One region of the Bacillus sp. C-3-6 genome, then DNA from elsewhere that is predicted to be linked to it. Evidence: riboswitches for the same ligand, from Rfam matches in the RefSeq annotation. Region 1 holds a riboswitch; each other region holds the start of a gene.

What was found. A riboswitch is a leader RNA that binds a small molecule or an ion and turns the genes downstream of it on or off. The one in region 1 is predicted to bind S-adenosylmethionine.
Region 2: it holds a riboswitch for S-adenosylmethionine, as region 1 does, so the genes downstream of both, ACW0JX_RS17060 (amino acid ABC transporter permease) here and ACW0JX_RS24435 (methionine ABC transporter ATP-binding protein) in region 1, are expected to answer to the same signal.
Region 3: it holds a riboswitch for S-adenosylmethionine, as region 1 does, so the genes downstream of both, ACW0JX_RS02060 (cyclase family protein) here and ACW0JX_RS24435 (methionine ABC transporter ATP-binding protein) in region 1, are expected to answer to the same signal.
Region 4: it holds a riboswitch for S-adenosylmethionine, as region 1 does, so the genes downstream of both, ACW0JX_RS01795 (methionine ABC transporter ATP-binding protein) here and ACW0JX_RS24435 (methionine ABC transporter ATP-binding protein) in region 1, are expected to answer to the same signal.

What each region holds. Positions count from the first base shown of each region.
Region 1 covers NZ_CM137247.1:4,730,126-4,733,484, reverse strand. Annotated here, with positions in the region: gene ACW0JX_RS24450 (toprim domain-containing protein) at 13-357, shown strand; gene ACW0JX_RS24445 (thioredoxin family protein) at 361-669, shown strand; gene ACW0JX_RS24440 (hypothetical protein) at 822-1,166, shown strand; SAM riboswitch class I at 1,292-1,399, shown strand; gene ACW0JX_RS24435 (methionine ABC transporter ATP-binding protein) at 1,578-2,603, shown strand; gene ACW0JX_RS24430 (methionine ABC transporter permease) at 2,596-3,261, shown strand; gene metQ (methionine ABC transporter substrate-binding lipoprotein MetQ) at 3,285-3,359, shown strand, end outside.
Region 2 covers NZ_CM137247.1:3,333,219-3,336,577, reverse strand. Annotated here, with positions in the region: gene ACW0JX_RS17065 (VanW family protein) at 1-826, shown strand, start outside; SAM riboswitch class I at 1,055-1,163, shown strand; gene ACW0JX_RS17060 (amino acid ABC transporter permease) at 1,233-1,901, shown strand; gene ACW0JX_RS17055 (amino acid ABC transporter ATP-binding protein) at 1,921-2,682, shown strand; gene ACW0JX_RS17050 (amino acid ABC transporter substrate-binding protein) at 2,694-3,359, shown strand, end outside.
Region 3 covers NZ_CM137247.1:385,172-388,530, reverse strand. Annotated here, with positions in the region: gene ACW0JX_RS02065 (PRK06851 family protein) at 1-965, opposite strand, end outside; SAM riboswitch class I at 1,115-1,227, shown strand; gene ACW0JX_RS02060 (cyclase family protein) at 1,313-1,945, shown strand; gene ACW0JX_RS02055 (hypothetical protein) at 1,974-2,354, opposite strand; gene ACW0JX_RS02050 (ATP-binding protein) at 2,584-3,359, opposite strand, start outside.
Region 4 covers NZ_CM137247.1:331,991-335,349, forward strand. Annotated here, with positions in the region: gene pruA (L-glutamate gamma-semialdehyde dehydrogenase) at 1-618, shown strand, start outside; gene ACW0JX_RS01790 (cysteine hydrolase family protein) at 889-1,434, opposite strand; SAM riboswitch class I at 1,677-1,782, shown strand; gene ACW0JX_RS01795 (methionine ABC transporter ATP-binding protein) at 1,906-2,925, shown strand; gene ACW0JX_RS01800 (methionine ABC transporter permease) at 2,915-3,359, shown strand, end outside.

The sequences.
Region 1 (3,359 bases):
GGGTGATGACATATGATTTATGTGGAAAAAGTCATTATTGTAGAAGGTACATCAGATAGAAGAAAGATTGAATCTATTATTCGTGAACCAGTGGAAATTGTTTGTACAAATGGTACAATTGGTTTGTCGAAAATGGATGAGCTCGTTGATCAGTTTTTTGATAAGGAAGTGTATGTGCTAGTGGATGCTGATGATGCTGGAGAAAAGTTAAGGAAACAATTTCGAAAAGAATTTCCGCAAGCCGAGCATATCTATATTGATCGCTCGTACCGAGAAGTGGCAACTGCGCCATCTACACACTTAGCAAATGTATTATGGGGAGCCGACATTGACGTTTATACAGAATATTTACGGTAAGGAATGATAGAAGTGATCGATTGGACAGGAGCCGAAGCTACAGCCCTAATAGAGAATGAAGAAAAAACAGTGTTATATGTATATACTCCAATGTGTGGAACATGCCAATTAGCAAAAAAGATGTTAACAGTCGTTGAGATGACAATTGAAGGCCTCAAAATTGGGATGTTAGATTTAAATTATGCTCCGCATTTAGCGAAAGAGTATGGGATTGAAAGTGTACCTTGTTTACTTGTTTTTGAAAATGGGACACTGATGAAGAAGATATATGCATTTCATTCGGTTGAATATTTATATACGGAATTAAAGTAGGCGGCAAAATTTTTGCCGCCTCGACATATTTCTTGGGAAATATGTCGAGATGCAGGATGGATACAGTATTTGTCGAGCGAAAATAACAGGATTGCTCTTTATTGAGAGGGAATGGTATGTAATAGAAAGTGATATGAAGGATGTGATTTAGGGTGAAATTATATTCTTTGCTTCAATCATTTGTAAATTACGCTAATGGTCAATATCATTTAGAGCCGCTTTTAAGACGAGAGGAGAAAACTGTTAATTTCCGCTTTAGAGATGAAAGTTGTTCGTTACAAATTTCAAGAGATTATATAGAGCTGCTACAAGAGGAAAGAGGAACGGAACAAATCATTTGCTTAGACGAAAAGGATATAGAGCAATTGGTGAATGGAAATGTACGATTGCAAATGTTAATGAACGATGGGCGTGTACAATATTCGGGAACGTACCAAACGATGTTATTAGTGGAATCGATGTTTCATATATGTAAACCGATGTCAGTAGGTGCTTAAAATTCTGAAGTTTCATTTTTTACGAAAATTTCTGTTGACATGGTAAGTGTATATTGATACAATTCAAGTCATAAAATATAGACAATTTCATAAATTTCAAATCAGACGAAAATTGAATCTGATTTCTCTTATCAAGAGAGGTGGAGGGACTGTGCCCTGTGAAGCCCGGCAACCGTCAACTTATGTTGAAATGGTGCCAATTCCTGCAAAGCGAATGCTTTGAGAGATGAGAGAGAGGGATAATGTTGTTATATACGCATATAAACCTTTCTGCTTCTCTAAAGCAGAAAGGTTTTTTTATTGTTTGAATGTGGAGGACATTCAAATAATAAAAGTAATGATAACAGTGGACTACACGCATTAAAAATAAAAAATTGCGGAGTCGACCTAAACAAAAAAGGGGTGAACATCATGATTCTATTAGAGAATGTAAGGAAAATATATAAGGCGAAAAGCGGTGATGTCACTGCTGTAGATAACGCCAATTTAAAAATAGAAAAAGGCGAAATATTTGGTGTTATCGGATATAGCGGCGCTGGAAAAAGTTCTTTAATCAGATTGTTTAATCAGTTAGAGAAACCGACTTCTGGCCAAATTACAATTGCGAATCGTGTTATATCAGCAATTACAGGAAGTGAACTTCGTAAGGCAAGGCAAGAAATCGGAATGATTTTTCAGCATTTTAACTTACTTTGGTCACGAACTGTACGTGAAAATATAGAGTTTCCACTTGAAATTGCAGGTGTTGATAAAACGAAGAGAAGAAAACGTGTTGATGAATTAATTCATCTTGTTGGATTAGAAGGAAGAGGAGACGCGTACCCATCTCAGCTGAGCGGGGGACAAAAACAACGCGTTGGGATTGCAAGAGCATTAGCTAACAACCCACAAGTACTTTTATGTGATGAAGCAACGTCAGCTCTTGATCCAGAAACGACAGATCAAATTTTGGATTTACTATTAGACATTAATAAGCGCCTTGGTTTAACAATTGTACTCATTACACATGAGATGCACGTAATTCGAAAGATTTGTAATCGAGTGGCGGTAATGGAGAGAGGAAAGATTGTAGAAACGGGTCCAGTACTTGATGTATTCCGTAATCCGAAGCAAGATATTACGAAACGATTTGTACAGCAGTTAACAGATTCTGAAGATACAAATGAAACGATTGAAAGTTTAATTGAAAAATATCCAGATGGAAAAGTGATTCGTTTGCAGTTTATCGGTGAGGCTGTAGAAAGACCAGTGCTTCAACGATTGATGCAACGCAGTGATATAGAAGTTAGCATTTTGCAAGGAAATATCGCACAAACGAATAACGGTTCTTACGGTAGTTTAGTTGTTCATTTAAATGGTGAGGAAACAGCGATCCAGCAAGCAATAGAAGGAATTCATCAAGATCAAGTAGAGCTGGAGGTGATTGCACATGGATAAGTTACTCGCAAATGTTGATTGGAATCAAATGTTAGAAGCAACTGGTGAAACGTTATATATGACGGCAATCGCAGCTCTTGCGACATTTGTTTTAGGACTAATTTTAGGATTGTTACTTTTCATGACAGCGAAAGATAATTTATGGGAAAACAAATCAATTAATACGGTGATTGGAGCATTCGTAAATATATTCCGTTCTATACCGTTCATCATTTTAATTATTTTATTAATCCCATTCACAAAGATTCTTCTTGGAACAATTCTTGGAGCAAGTGCAGCGCTGCCAGCTTTAATTATTGGGGCGGCACCATTCTACGCGAGAATGGTTGAAATCGCACTTCGCGAAATTGATAAAGGTGTAATTGAAGCTTCAAAAGCAATGGGAGCAAAAACAAGCACAATTATTTTAAAAGTATTGATTCCAGAATCGTTACCAGCATTAGTATCTGGTATTACAGTTACGACAATTGCTTTAGTAGGCTATACAGCAATGGCGGGAGTTGTTGGTGCTGGTGGTCTTGGAACACTTGCTTACTTAGAAGGATTCCAGAGAGGGAATAACGATGTAACAATCGTTGCGACAATTTGTGTATTACTAGTTGTATTTTTAATTCAGTGGATTGGTGATAGTTTAACGACTCGAATAGATAAACGATAATAAAAAACGGGAGGATGTTTCAAATGAAAAAATTATTACTTACGGCACTTATTTCAACTTCAATTTTTGGTTTAGCTGCTTGTGGCGGGAAAGATAAA
Region 2 (3,359 bases), 1.4 Mb from region 1:
ATTGGTAAGTGATATTGGTGGGCACACTGTAGAGGCTAAAGCAGAAGTGCAAGATACTATTAGTTTAGTTGATGGTCGAACTGGTACTGAAGTGAAAAAATTAGATTTATCTGGTTTAGGCTATTTTGAAGATGAAGCGAAATTTAAAAAGTCTGTAACAAAGGTTGTTGGTGAGGTTGGAAAAAGCGTCGACAAAAAAATGGTTCCTTCACGTATAGCACCTGATGGAAGTTGGCAAGAAGGAAAACCTTCTTATGAATTAATGGAAAAAGAATTAGTAGATAAATTGTTAAATGTTGGTATGTGGGATGCTACGTATCAGTTGCCGATCGTGGAGAAAAAACCAGTCGCAACATTAAGTGATGCGCAAGGAAATGGTACGGTAATTGGTAGATATGAAACGAACTTAGGTGGTTCAACAGGTGGCCGTATTGAGAATATTCGTTTGTCAGCAGCGAGCATAAATGGAGTTGTGTTAGCAAAAGGAGACCGTTTCTCTTTTAATTCATTAATCGGTGATACAACACCAGATAAAGGATATCAATTAGGGAAAGAAATAGTTGATGGTAAATTAGTAGATGGATATGGCGGTGGTGTTTGTCAAACATCTTCAACTTTATACAATGCAGCAGATCAAGCTGGCCTGAAAATGGTGGAGAGAACTACACATTCTAAAACGGTAGGTTATGTTCCACAAGGAAGAGATGCTACAATTGCATATCCATATTTAGATTTAGTATTTGAAAATACGAATGATGCACCTGTGAAGCTTTATATGGGCATTCAGGGTGGAAAGCTAGTTGCTGAAGTACATAAAATGAGATAAGTATAATACCTTTATAAAAAAGCCATTATTTCTAAGTTTGATAGAATTAATGGCTTTTTTGTGCAATCAATATTACACCTCAAGATATAATGAACAGGAGGAAATTTAATAGGAGTAAGACAGTCTAAAAAAGCATTAAATTTAATTCATAGTTTTCTTATTGACATTATTAGTAATGGGGTGTATTCTTCATAATAACAACTAAATAAATGGAAAAATTTATTGGTTTTCTTATCAAGAGAGATGGAGGGACTGGCCCGATGAAATCTCAGCAACAGGCTGTATCAAAGTACTGTGCTAACTCCAGCGAACGCAATAGGCGTTTGAAAGATGAGGAGAAATGGATTCACATTTAACTCTTCTTATATGCGTAAGAAGAGTTTTTTGTTTAGAGAGGGGGGATAGAGTGAAGTTTGATGTAACGTATTTTTTAGAAAGTTTTCCGCAATTATTTAAATATGTATACATAACTTTAGGGATTACTGTAGTTTCAATGATTATTTCCTTCGTTATAGGGATCGGCTTGGCGATCATAACGAAAAATAAAACGAAATATTTATATTCAATTGCAAGAGTGTATATCTCTTTCTTTAGAGGAACCCCGTTATTAGTTCAATTGTTTGTTTTATATTTCGGATTACCACAAATCTTTCCGACATTTACAGTGCTTACAGCTATGCAAGCAACTTTAATTGGCCTAAGTTTAAATAATGCTGCTTATTTATCAGAGATTATTCGAGGTTCATTAAATGCTGTGGAATCAGGGCAAATGGATGCCTGTTTATCAGTTGGAATGACAAAGGCGCAAGCGATGCGACAAATTATTTTTCCGCAAGCTATTCGTGTCGCAGTACCGTCACTTGGAAATAATTTTGTTGGATTGTTAAAAGAATCTTCGTTATCTTTTGCACTTGGGGTGGCTGAAATTTTAGCACAAGCGAAAATGCTAGCGGCACAATCATATCGTTATATGGAAAGTTATTTAGCGGTAGCGATAGTATATTGGATTATTACAATCGTAATTAGCTGGGGACAGAAAAAGTTAGAAAAGAAACTTGATGCACCATATTTGTAACAGAAATGAGGTGATATATATGATTGAGATAAGAGATTTGTATAAGTCTTACAAACATAATGAAGTACTAAAAGGGATTTCACTTACTGTAAATAAGGGAGAAGTAGTAGTCATTATTGGACCTTCTGGTTCGGGTAAATCGACATTATTAAGGTGTTTAAACTTATTAGAACAACCGAATGATGGCAGTATTAGAATTGAAGATTTAGAGATTCATGCGAAGAGACTTTATAAAAAAGAAATAATACAATTGCGTCAAAAAACGGCAATGGTTTTTCAAAATTATAATTTATTTAAAAATAAAACAGCATTGCAAAATATTACAACGGCATTAACGGTTGTACAGAAAAAAAGTGAAGAAGAGGGAAAGGGAATATCGAGAAAAATATTAAAACAAGTAGGCTTAGCTGATAAAGAAGATTTTTATCCAACAATGTTATCAGGAGGGCAACAGCAAAGGATAGGGATTGCTAGGGCAATGGCTTTAAATCCCGCAGTATTATTGTTTGATGAACCGACTTCCGCACTTGATCCAGAATTGGTGAATGAGGTATTGCAAGTTATTAAAGACTTGGCAAGACAGCACATAACGATGGTTGTTGTTACACATGAAATGAATTTTGCAAAAGAGGTGGCGGATCGCGTTATATTTATGGCTGATGGCATTATTGTAGAGCAGGGAACACCAGAAGAAATTTTCCGAAACCCACAAAATGAACGTACGAAAAAGTTTTTACGACAATTGAATGCTTCAGAAGAAGGCAATCATTTCGTTATTTAGGAGGAAGAATTGTGAGGAAATCATCATTATTACTAACATTAGCATTAACAGTATCAGTTGGAGTTTTATCAGCTTGTGGTTCAAATACAGCAAGCGAAACAACAAATGAAAAAGTAGTAAAAGTTGGGACATCTGCAGGTCGTAGTCCATTTATTTTTAAAGAGGGTGAGAAAGTAAAAGGCTTTGATGCTGAAATTATTGAAGCGGCTGCTAAAAAGGCTGGGTATAAAGTAGAATGGAATGTTTCTGATTTTGAGGGATTATTTGGCTTATTAGATTCAGGACGAATTGATACAATTGCAAATGAACTATCAGTTTCTCCGGAAAGAAAAAAGAAATATGATTTTTCAATTCCGTACGTGTATTCTGGTTCTGTATTCGCGGTGAAGAAAGATAATCATACCATTAAATCGCTAGAAGATTTAAAAGGTAAGACTGTAGGTGTCGGGCTTGGTACAGCTGGAGAGCAAGAATTAAAAGCATTAAATAAAAATAATGCTTTTACAATTAAAACGTTCTCAGAGGATCCGACAGCGGAATTGAATGAAGTAGGACTTGGACGCGTCGATGCCTATTATAATGATAAAGTTCAAGTAGAAACAACTATAACAAAGGCGAAATTGGACAACGTCAAAATAGGATTTGGTCCACTTGAATGGGGAGAGATTGCATTTCCA
Region 3 (3,359 bases), 880 kb from region 1:
AAAGACATCGCCTCATTCATTTTTGCTTTATATTGAATGGAAACATCACGAATTTCCTTCGCATATTTCTCATCCGTCCCTGGCGTAACAATAAGGGCATACATATCAATAATTTCATCACCCTCGCGACTTGGAAAATATTCATGTGGTGCGGTGCTATCAAAAATTGCAAAGCCTAATTCTCTTACGATAACCATATCAAGACTATGCGGGTCAAATCCGCAATGATATACTTCAACTTCAAATCCTTTTTCTTCAGCTGCCTTAGCTAACTTTTTGAGCATCGTTGATTTTCCAGAGCCTGGGCGCCCTTTTATAAAATAACGATGTGGTAACCCTTCTGTTAAATTAGGAACAAAATCAACTGCTCCTTTCGGTGTAGCAGCTCCTAAAAAACGATGTTTTACAAGCGATTGTCTCCCGTTTTTATCTGCAAATAATTTCTGGATTAGCTGATTGGTTAGTTCATTTGCTTTATTAAAATCTATATTATCAATATATATCTTCTCCCACTCATCATGTATAACCAATGCCTCTTTAAAACGTGCGTAAGCAGACTGAAAAGCTTTGCTTGCTTCTGAAACAAATCTTTCAATTTCTAACTTCTGCTTTCTTAGTTTATCTGAGTCCCAAGCAATTCCTAAATTTATATACTCTTCAACAACTCCTGGCATTTTTGGCTCAATAACATGCGGCGATGTCCCATCAACAATTCCTGCTTTTAATTTTGGGATAATTACACCATCAACCGATTTATTATCAGAAGAACAATGCAAAAATTCAATATCATATCCTTTTTCAATCCATTCACGACCTATTGCCTTTATTAAAGAAGATTTTCCCGTTCCTGGGCCACCCTTTAAGATAAATAATCTGTCTAATCCTTTTAAATTCTCTTCGTATAAATTGTGAAATCCCCTAGCTGTATTACCACCAGCATAATAATTTAATATATTTCCTGTCACTGCACTCACTCCTTCGCAGCATTCTATTTACATAAGCTACAATATGCGAGCAGCTTTATTTGGGTGAATACCTATTTTGTATTGCACGAAAAAAGGAAATGAATTACAATTTAACTATCGGAAAATTCCGATTTTAAAAACTGAATACTTCTTTATCAAGAGAGGCAGAGGGACCGGCCCTTTGAAGCCCAGCAACCTCAGTTTATACAAACTGAATAGGTGCTAATTCCTGCAAAATGCATTGCATTTTGGAAGATAAAACTCAACTAGCATGTAAAGCTCATCTTTCTTGATACTGAAGGATGAGCTTTTTATTATTTGAAAAACATATATTGGAGGTATGTAAAATGAAAGTAATTGATCTATCGCAAACATTTGAAAATAATATGTCTCAATTTCCTGGAACACCTAAAATACAACTAGAAGCTGTTACAAGTGTTGAAGAATCAGGCTATCAAGTTACAGATTTTCATTCTGTCGTTCATGTTGGCACGCATTGTGATGCCCCTGCGCATTTTATTTCAGGCGCAACGACCATCGATCGATTACCGCTGGATCAATTTGTAGGCGAAGCTGTTCTTATAGATGTAACACATATTCAAGAACGCAAATTACCTAAGGCAGTATTGCATAATGCTGATATAAAAGAAGGTGATATTGTTATTTTTCATTCTAATCTATCCACCAAATGGAATACAGAAGCTTATGAGAAAGAAGCATTTTATCTTTCTGAAGAATTAGCTAAAGAACTAGTGCGATTAAAAGTAAAATCTATCGGTTTAGATTTCATTTCTCCTGATGAAGTCACAACAGAAACATCACCGATTCATCACATATTACTAGGGAATAATATTTACTTAATTGAAAACTTAACAAATCTAGATGCTATCGAAACAAAACGTTTCTTTTTCTCAGCAGCACCTTTAAAAATTAAAAATAGTGACGGTGCTTTCGCAAGAGCATTTGCTGTTATTTTTTAAACACAGCCTATAAAAAAAGCAAAGGCCACTATTGGTCTTTGCTTCTATATTTTCTATTTAAATTAAGAAAGAATTGTTCCACACGGGGACGCACCCAAGCTAAACAATCTATCTCTTTCTTCTTTGTGCAAGCTATCTCTTCTCCATCTACCATTTCAACAAGTTCTAGTTCTAACAGTTGCCTCGTGAATGCTAACATATTCACTTCTTCGGATGGATACTCTTCTTTTAATTTCTCCTCAATTTCCCCCAATAAAAAACCGTCACGCATCATTGCCAATGCATCAATCCAAAGTGGCGGCATTTCATATTTTTCTCCTGTAATTGTATCTTTTACAATATAATTCTTTTGCTCTTTTCGAAATTGAATCGTGTGTAAACATACAGTCGAATTTAATGTTAATTCCATCATACCACCTCTTTCATAATATCTGCATAGAAAAAAGGATGCGTGTGCACCCCTTCTTATCTTTTCATAACACCACTGAACCGCTACATGAGCAATCAATCTCATGTCGATATTTTCCTCCATTATAAACGAAGTATTTTATAAAAAAAACCCTTCTTGAAACATTTTATAAAATGTTTATATTTACACAACAAGAACACTTTTCTGAAAAATCTTTTCTCCCAATACATTAAACGGTCGGCAGAAAAATTTCTACTTTCGTTCCTACTCCTAGACTACTTTGGATCGTGATACTCCCTTGATGTTCCTTAATAATTTTATATGTAATCATTAACCCAAGTCCTGTACCAGTCTCCTTTGTTGTGTAAAACGCCTTGCCGATTTTTTCTAACTTCTCATTCTCTATACCAAATCCTTGGTCTTCAACAGAAATACACAAATGTCCTTGCGTTTTTTGATATGCACGAATATGAATTTCTCCACCCTCTGGCATTGATTCTATTCCATTTTTAATGATATTTAATAACACTTGTTTTAATTGCTTGTCATCACCGTTTATAGCCGGTAAATTCCCATCTACTTGTAAATGACATTTAACTCTATATTGCGTTGCATAACTTTCCATTAGATGCACAACATATAGAAGGATGTCTCGTATATTACACCTTTCATAATTTGTTGGCTTTGGTTTTCCTAACAACATCAATTCACTAACAAATCCATTAACCCTTTCAATTTCTTGTAGCATAATGTCGTAGCTCATCGTATCAGTTGGATTTCTTTCTTTTTGCATTTGCGTAAACCCTTTTAACGCTGTTAGCGGATTTCGAATTTCATGGGCAATTGTTGTAGACATAGTCCCAATCACAGCTAAATTTTCCGTCTCTTTCATATTGTTCATCATTTCAACCACTGTTCTTACATAAGATTGAAATCGTTTTAATAAAGAATGTGAAATAATGAAATAGAATATACATAAAACAAGTGGAATTACCACTTTTAAAT
Region 4 (3,359 bases), 830 kb from region 1:
TCAGCATTCGGATTCTCAGGACAAAAATGTTCTGCATGTTCTCGTGCAGTAATCCACGAAGATGTATACGATCACGTATTAAATCGTGCTGTTGAATTAACAAAAGAATTAACAGTTGCTAACCCAGCAGTATTAGGTACAAACATGGGTCCTGTTAATGACCAAGCTGCATTCGATAAAGTAATGAGCTATGTTGCAATTGGTAAAGAAGAAGGTAGAATCTTAGCAGGTGGAGAAGGAGACGATTCTAAAGGCTGGTTCATCCAACCAACAATCGTTGCTGATGTTGCAGAAGATGCTCGCTTAATGAAAGAAGAAATCTTCGGACCAGTAGTAGCATTCTGTAAAGCAAAAGACTTCGATCATGCACTTGCAATTGCAAACAATACGGAATACGGTTTAACAGGTGCTGTTATTACTAACAACCGTGACCATATTGAAAAAGCACGTGAAGACTTCCACGTTGGTAACTTATACTTCAACCGTGGATGTACTGGTGCAATCGTAGGTTACCAACCATTCGGTGGCTTTAACATGTCTGGTACAGACTCTAAAGCTGGTGGACCTGATTACTTAGCACTTCACATGCAAGCAAAAACTACTTCTGAAACTTTATAAGAAATAGTAGAGGAGCTCTTCACAAAGTGTGAAGAGCTCCTTTTAAAATTGAAACCCCATATATTACCGTCGTTCGAAGAGAATGAGCTAAAACCTATTAATACCGGGATAAACATGTAAACAGAAATAAAATAATGAGAAAAGTTGACGTATTAGTCATATTTTTTAGTATTCATTTTGAGAATTTCCTGTATAATACAATTTGAAAGAAAATCTATGGTTCGACAAGGAACACTCCTTTCGGTTTTGCTCACTGAAAGGAGTGTTTTTTTATGTAGCTAAAAATTCTTTCGTGCTTATTACATTTGCATATACGCCATTTAAACTAGCTAAAATTGTATTGTGAATATAAACAGCTGGTATAGTAGCGTTCTTAAAAGAAAGGTCTTTTGTAGCACAAGCATCGTGTATAACGGTACATTGAAAACCAAAATCAAATGCAGCCCTTACTGTAGCATCAATACACATATGAGTCATCATCCCGCATACGACGACATGTTCAATGTCTAAACGCTGTAATTGCTCTAGAAGATTAGTTTCTCGGAAGCTATTTGGATAATGTTTGACTATAACTGTTTCTTCTCTAAGTGGACGTACGCTTTCGTGAATATGTACACCTTCTGTATTAGGTAGGAAAAAAGTAGCGTCATCTTTTATAGCTACGTGTTGGATATGAAAAATAGGTTCGCTGTTTGTTCTAAAGTGTTGTAATAACTGATTAGCATATTCGCTTGCTTCTACTGGATTACGCAATTCCATCTTTCCATTTGGAAAATAATCGTTTTGAATATCGACGAGTAAAAGAGCTGTTTTCATATATTTATCTGCCTCCGAGTTTCATATTCAAATAAATTTATTCAATTCGTAGAGAGGATTCTCCTGTTTAAAAATATGAGGAAGAAGAATTTTAAATAACCTTGAAAGTTACTATTTTCTCATGAATTTTCATCTAAAAATTTTAATAAAGGAATAATTAATATTTTTCTAAAAAATGTATTGACTCTTATTATTCTGAGTTCTATAATGAGAATTAATTAAATGACAATTAAATCGATACATTCTTATCCAGAGAGGTGGAGGGACTGGCCCTACGATACCTCAGCAACGGGTTTTTTAATACCGTGCTAACTCCAGCAAGCCATATAAAGGCTTGGAAGATGAGAAGATGTGAACGAGTACATATAAGTGCTCTCCTTCTTATCTTTATGGTTGATAAGAAGGAGAGCACTTTTTATTTTACCTCGAAAGCTCTACTTCAAGTTTTTACAGCATATAGGAGGGGAAAAAATGATTTCTTTTAACAATGTAAGTAAAGTGTATGAATCAGCTGGGCGATCTGTTCATGCGGTGGAGGATGTAACATTATCAGTTGAGAAAGGCGAAATTTTTGGCATTATCGGTTTTAGTGGCGCTGGAAAGAGTACATTATTACGCTTAGTAAATATGTTAGAGAGACCAACGTCAGGAACGATTGCAATAGATGATAAAGATATTACATCATTATCGACGAAAGAATTGCGCAAACTAAGACAAAGAATCGGAATGATTTTTCAAAGCTTTAATTTATTTAATTCAAGAACAGTGTTTGGGAATATTGCTTATCCATTAAAGTTAGCGAAATTGCCAAAGAACGAGATAAAGGAACGAGTGAATGAACTGCTGAAGTTTGTAGGGTTAGAAGATAAAGCAAACTATTATCCAGAACAGCTATCAGGGGGACAAAAACAACGTGTTGGTATTGCTAGAGCACTTGCGACATCGCCAGATATTCTTATATGTGATGAGGCAACATCAGCCTTAGATCCAGAAACGACGACAGAAATTCTAAACTTATTAAAGAAAGTAAATCGAGAATACAATTTAACAATCCTTCTTATTACACATGAAATGCATGTTGTGAAAGAAATTTGTCACCGTGTAGCTGTAATGGAGAAGGGAAAAGTTATTGAAGAAGGAAAACTGTTCGATGTTTTCACGCAACCAAAAACAAAGACGACTCAAAACTTTGTACGTTCTGTTATTAATGATCATTTACCAGAAAGTGTTCTAGCGAAAATTCAAAATGGTGGTCAAATTTATCGTCTAACATTTACTGGTGAGGAGACAGGACAGCCGGTACTATCATATATCGCAAAAAACTATAACGTCGATGTAAATGTACTGTACGGAAATATTATTGAACTTCAAAATGTGCTATTTGGAAATCTGCTTGTAGAATTGCAAGGTGAGCAGAGGGAAATTCAAAAAGCATTACAACATCTAAGACTGCAAGTGCAGCTGAAGGAGGTAGAAGCTCATGCGAGTTGATTGGAGTATATTTTGGCCGCGCATACTAGATGCGACGGGGGATACCCTCTTAATGGTAATTGTAACCCTTATATTCGCTACAATTCTGGGTATACCTCTAGGTTTACTTTTATATGTAACGAGAAAAGGGAACTTTTTAGAAAATAAATGGGTCTTTTCTATTCTTAACATCATAATTAATACAATTCGTCCGGTACCATTCATTATCTTTTTAGTAGCTTTAAGTCCACTAACGAGAAGCGTTATTGGAACGACGATTGGAACAGCAGCAGCAATTTTCCCGATGACGTTAGTCGCATCAATTGGTATTGCTAGAATGGTTGAAACAAATCTTGTTTCCGTTCCGAAAGGAGTAATTGAAGCAGCGCAAGCAATGGGCGCCTCGCCAATTAGAATTGTTTTTGAAATCCTTGTACCAGAAGCGTTAGCACCAT